Regions from separate parts of the Ilyobacter polytropus DSM 2926 genome, predicted to be linked through region 1. Evidence: riboswitches for the same ligand, from Rfam matches in the RefSeq annotation. Region 1 holds a riboswitch; the other holds the start of a gene.
What was found. Region 1 has a riboswitch for cyclic di-GMP ahead of ILYOP_RS11850 (ABC transporter substrate-binding protein). Riboswitches for the same ligand answer to the same signal wherever they lie in the genome.
Positions count from the first base shown of each region.

Region 1 (3,218 bases):
ATTGTCGTAAAAATAAAGTCCTGGAACTACATAATTTGATTTGGGGTTTTTAGGTTTTTCTTCTAATGAAACTGCCCTTCCCATTTGATCAAATTCTACAACGCCGAAAGATTCAGGATTATTTACATAATAACCAAAAATAGTGGCTCCATTTTTTATAGATGCAGCCTCTTTCAACATACCTGTGAGACCATGCCCATAAAATATATTGTCTCCTAGAACAAGGGCACAAGGTTTATTTCCTATAAACTCTTCTCCTATTATAAAGGCTTCTGCCAGGCCATTGGGTTCTTGCTGAACAGCGTAGGATATTTTAAGGCCGTAGTTAGAACCATCACCTAACAACTCTTTAAATACAGAAATGTCTCTCATCGTTGAGATGACAAGTATCTCCCTTATGCCAGCTAGCATAAGTACCGATACTGGATAATATATCATAGGCTTATCATAAACAGGTATTATCTGTTTTGATATGGATTTAGTTACTGGATACAATCTTGTTCCTGTCCCACCAGCAAGTATAATTCCTTTCATAATTCCCTCCGAAAATCTGACTTATTTCAAATCTGGCATTAAATTATTAAGTGTCACTCTATATGAATAATTGTACATTAACTGAAATTATCTGTCCAATTAATTCTAATAGTCGGCTAGTATAAAAATAAAAATCCTTTCTGAAGCCATAGTTCAGCGCAGCAACATTTATTAGATTAGCTATTCAGAATGCCGATTCTATTTCGGTTTTATATTAACCACAAAAGTAATTGTTGCTGAAACCATAACCCAGCTATGCCACAAATGGGAATGCCAGGAATGATGTAAAACCAATTCTTTTCTACGGCACAGAGACCCGATATGGGCTTTGTTTTACGTTAGACAAAATTTGATAAAAAAAACCAAAATGATAGCAAAAATACTGTGTCTAACATGGTTTTTTTCATCATTATATGCTATAATTATTTGAAATATATTAAAAAAAATATCGGCAAACCATTGGAAACAATGGGACGCAAAACTATAGGGCCTTTAAAATGGCAGCCAGTTCCCGAGGAAAAATTCTTTGTCCCTTTTTTAAAGTATGGATTTCTTTCCATACTTATTTTATTTTTGAGGAGATTTTTAGCTATGAAGAAAACTGTCTTATTATTTTGCTTTTTAATAGTTCTATTTACCGGATGTAAAGCTTACAAAGAACCCATAAGGATTTCCATTAATGGCTGGCCCCCCTGTGAACTATGGTATATAGCACAAGAACAAGGATACTTTGAAGACATCCCTGTTGAGATTATAAGATTTTCAACCTGGTCAGACTCCATAGCTTCTCTTTATGCTGGAAAAACAGACTTGACACATTCTACTTATTTGAACACAATGCGAAATCATAATAAAGGCGAGAATGGAAAAATAATACTCACTACCAGCCGTATAGACGGAGCAGACGGCCTCGTAGTAAAAAATTATATTAACGATTTAAAAGAACTAAAGGGTAAAGAAATAGCTGTAGAGGTAGCTACCGATGAACATTTTTTGTTGTACAAAGCCTTGGAAAAAATAGGGATTTCGGATAAAGATGTAAAGATTATCTCCACCACATCTGAAAAAGCGATGAAGCTCTTTGTAGCTGGCGAGGTGGATGCATGCTTCACCTATGACCCCTTTATGAATCAGGCTGCTAAAAATGGAAATGGAAGGGTGGCAATAACTACAGAAGATATCGATGGATACAACGATGCTATTATAGCTAAAACTAAGACTTTAGAAAAAAGACCTGAAGATTATAAAGTCCTCATAAATGCATGGTATAAGGCACAGGAATATGTCATAAATAATCCAGATGAAGCCTATAAATTAATGGCCTCTAAAGAAAATATGTCTGTAAAAGAGTTTCAGGCTTTTTATAATAGCTTTTATTTTTTTACTCCTAATGAAAATAAAACAATGTTTTCTGCTGGAGTATTAAAAACCCATATAAATGAACTAAATGAATTTTTACTTAAAAACAACCTCTTGCAAGATCCAGTAAATGCCATAGATATTTATTCTGAAGAAATAATCAATAATATTACAGATTGAATTCAACTTTAGATTTTCAAAAAAATAATAACAGGTGAATAAAATGAATATAATAAGGAAAAATTTTATAAAGTTTTGTCTAAAAATCATCTTAGGGATAGCTATCACAATGACTGCTGTATCTATCTTAGCATCTTTTCTGTACCAAAATTTATTCTATGATTATATTCAAACGAATACAGAGAAAGAAATCTCTGCTATACTGGACAGTGTAAATTTATCAAGTTCAATTTTGATGCAAAACAATGACTTCTATGATCTTCAGCGTATGACGGAAAGTATAGGGGCTAGTGGTTTTATTAAGGAAATTACAATCTATGATAAGAATAAAAATATTATCGCTTCAAACATAATTTTTAATGAATCTGACGGTTTGCATACTGAAAATTTAGATAATCTTTTCAGTGGCAGAAAGCTTAAATATATAAAATCTGATTTTTCTAGCGACACTTTGGTCATGGCCATTCCAGTTAATGGAAGTAGGTATAGCATAATAAATAATAACGATATCACAGGAGTTATTTATATAAAATCCGATATTGGTTCTATAAAAGGACTTTTAATGAATTTAAATAATTCTTTTCTTAAAACAGAATTTATAATAGTAATACTGCTTTTGCTTTGTATTATTGGGATAGTGACCTTTAGCCTTTTCATTCCCGCCTCAAAACTCTATAAGGCGGCTCAGGCAGTTTCAGAAGGAGACTATTCCTATCACGTAGATGAATCTAAAGGAAGGGAATTTTACCCTTTAATCAAGGAATTCAATAACATGACCAAAAAAATAAAAACAAGAGATGAAGAGTTAAAATTACTTCATGATAAATTAAAAGGTCATAATGAAAATCTTGAAATTAAAGTAAATAAGCGAGATATGGAGTTAAAACTTACCCAGGATATCACAATTAGAAGTCTGGCTTACCTGGCCGAAACCAGGGATAATGAAACAGGAAGTCATATTTTCAGGACCCAGCACTACGTTGAAACACTGGCTGAATATCTTAAAGACAATCCAAAATTTTCTAAGGTGCTCACCCAAAAGAATATTGAGTTGATGTTTAAATCAGCTCCTTTACATGATATTGGAAAAGTAGGTATATCAGACAGCATTCTTTTAAAACCTAGCGGCCTCACAAAAGAGGAAT
Region 1 covers NC_014633.1:417,037-420,254, reverse strand. The annotation lists gene rfbA (glucose-1-phosphate thymidylyltransferase RfbA) at 1-534, opposite strand, end outside; cyclic di-GMP riboswitch class I at 975-1,050, shown strand; gene ILYOP_RS11850 (ABC transporter substrate-binding protein) at 1,126-2,073, shown strand; gene ILYOP_RS16205 (HD domain-containing phosphohydrolase) at 2,117-3,218, shown strand, end outside.

Region 2 (3,218 bases), on a different replicon from region 1:
AGTTTTGATCTTGTTTACGAGTGTAATACAATCCAAGTTTTACCAGGTAAGTACAGAGTACAAGCAAGAGATGCAATGGTCTCTCTACTGGCTCCGCAGGGATACATTCTTGTCTCGTGTAGAAGTCGTCTTAAGGAAGAACAGGAAGATGACATCCCACTTCCTCTTGATAAAGACGAGATAGACGGTTTTATACGATGTGGCCTAAGGGAAGAGAGTTTTGAAGCTTATGATGATACCCAAGAACCACCTGTTCCTCATTTCTTTGCCGTTTACAAGAAGTTAGAATGACCAAATTACAAAAGTCAGTGTTGGCGCTCGTATTTAAAAAATATATATCGAGAATTTCGTGTTGTAGATTTGAATTAAACTATGAATTTAAAAAGGGATTCCAACTGGAATCCCTTTTTAAATCAAAATATATCACTTTATATTGTTGATATTTTAACTGTTTTTACTCTTCATCAGGATGTTTTTTATGGATTTCATCGAACTTATGATGAATTTTAGAAAATGCAGTTAGTATGTCGGGATCAAAATGTTCTGGAGAAGTTCTGCCGTCTCCCTCTAATATTATTCTAACTGCCTCATCATGGGTGAATGCTTTTTTATACGGTCTTTGACTGACCAATGCATCATATACGTCCGCTATTGCCATAATCCTAGCTGACAATGGAATCTCTTCTCCAACCAAACCTTCTGGATAACCTGAACCGTTCCATTTTTCATGGTGGGAGAATGCAATCTCCTTAGCAAAAGACAATAATGACTTATTTCCAATAAATTTTTCAGATTTTTCAATAGTTTCTTTGCCGTAAGTAGTATGCTTTTTCATTATCTCGAATTCTTCTTTTGTGAGACCAAAGGGTTTTAAGAGAATGTTATCTGGTATTCCTACTTTTCCAATATCGTGCAGCGGTGCAGATCTGAACATCAATTCAATATTTTTTGACATTAGTTCTTCTGAAAATTTTGGATTTTCCTTAAGATATTCTGCCAGTGTCTCTACATAATGCTGAGTTCTAAAAATATGACTTCCTGTCTCGTTATCTCTAGTTTCGGCCAAGTTGGCAAGACTTCTGATTGTGATGTCTTGCGTTAATTTCAATTCACTTGTTCTTTCAGTTACAATAGTTTCCAGGTGTTCATTGTGATCTTCCAATTTTTTATGAAGTGATTTCAATTCTTCGTCTCTTGTTCTTATTTTTTCCGTCATATTGTTGAATCCCTTAATTATAGGATAAAACTCTCTTTCACTATATTCATCTACAACATGCCTATAATCACCTTCTGAGATGGCCTGAGCCGCCTTGTAAAGCTTTGAAATTGGAGTGAATAATTTAAATGATAACAAACTAATAATGCCAGATAAAAATAATGCTCCTATTGTAAAAATAGTTTTAAGAAAATCATAATGTAAATGTTTAAAAAAGCCTTTTACAGATCCAAGATCAACTTTTATGCAAAGGACTCCAATTATTCCATTTTCTTGTATGCTGCTATATCCAACCTCATTTATTGGAATAGCCATATCGAAGACATTTTCAGAAAAGTTTGATTTTTTATATTCAAGTATTTGTCCATTTAGTAGCTCGTCTAAAATTTTACTCCCTGAATTATCATCACCTTTATAGCCAGTACCTGAAGCTATAATTTTTTTATTTTTATCGTAGACCTTAACTTCTTTTATGAAGTTATGGGAGGCAATCTTTTCCACCATTCTCTGAAGGTCATTAAACTCTCCGTTTTGAATAAAGATTGAACTTGAGATATTTGCACTGTCTAAAATAGAACAAATTTGATTTTCAGTAGTGGTATCTATGTAATTAAAAATAAAATCATTATGAAGATATGAAACCAAAAAAATTGCAGAAGTTACTGCCACTAATATTCCTAATGCAATTTTTACATATAATGAAACGAAGGCTTTTCTTATTATATTCATCTCTCTACCTACTTCAAATCCTGTTATCAATATTTTTTTAAATTATAATTCTTCACAAAAAATAAAAAAAATATGGCAAGAAACCCATACTCTAAATAGTGGACAAAGAATTTTCTTCTTTGGTAACTGGCTGCCACATTAAAGGCCCTATAGCTTTGCGTCCCATCGTTTCCAATGGTTTGCTATTAATATAGTTTTATAAATACGAGTATAACATTTTTTTATTAAAAAGTATACCCTATACATAATATTTAACCATTCAATCTAACATTCAATAGCTACTCTAGATAGATTTTATAGTCTCTATAGAACCTCTGAAACTAACTGAGACTATTTCACAACAACAACCTTTTTTCTTGTCCAATAATTTGTTAAAAACCGTTTAAAGCTGAATTTATATCCACATAAAAATTTACATGGAAATTTTTTGCCTGAGAAATATAGTTACATTCGTTATTAAAAAAAAGGAAAAATACTATTTAATGTTAAGTTAATATTGAATCAATTATGATTTAGTCTTCAAATCTCTAAGATGATTTTTTCCCTAAAAGATTCCCACTTATCGAAGCCTCAGGTATAATTTCCTGGGGTTTTGTAATTATATTGAGATTTTTTAACTCACAAAATTATATACAATAAGTGTATAGCTAAAAGGTAGGTTTATCACATTATAATTTTATGCTAAAATAATTGACGTCGAAACTTTTCCAATTCAAACAAGAGTATTAGCCGGCAGCCATCTCCCCAAGATGGCTGCCACCCCAAAATTCTAAGCTGGACATCTACCGTGTCTGGCTTTTTTTATTTGTAAAGCACAAAAGTTCAAAATAATTCGATTTTGAAATGTTGACTGCAATATCAGTAAAAACCCTTTGTGCAATTAAATTACTAAAATATGTAGTTATAAAAAAGGAAAAGATATAAAACAAAGAAGATATCTTTCAAGTGAATTATTTGGCAAACTAATGGAAACGTTAGGACGCAAAGCTATAGGGCCTTTAAAATGGTAGCCAGTTGCAGAAAAAAGGGTTTTTCTATTTTTTGCATAGCTAGGTAAGCTATGCTTTTTTATTTCGACATTTTTAGTTAATTCTCAAAGCTAGAAAAATCTAACTATACTAATCTTATAATTAAAGAAAATTCAAATAACAGTTTAAAGAAAGTCATGCATTTCAATTTAGCAGTTTATAGAAAACTTTTTTCCATACACAACACACGTAATATGATAAAAAAAGGAGGTATCGATGGTTTTAAACATTAATTTTCCAAAAGA
Region 2 covers NC_014634.1:6,892-10,109, reverse strand. The annotation lists gene ILYOP_RS14450 (class I SAM-dependent methyltransferase) at 1-291, shown strand, start outside; gene ILYOP_RS15390 (HD-GYP domain-containing protein) at 455-1,945, opposite strand; cyclic di-GMP riboswitch class I at 2,064-2,139, opposite strand; cyclic di-GMP riboswitch class I at 2,892-2,967, shown strand; gene ILYOP_RS14440 (hypothetical protein) at 3,190-3,218, shown strand, end outside.
Region 2: it holds a riboswitch for cyclic di-GMP, as region 1 does, so the genes downstream of both, ILYOP_RS15390 (HD-GYP domain-containing protein) here and ILYOP_RS11850 (ABC transporter substrate-binding protein) in region 1, are expected to answer to the same signal.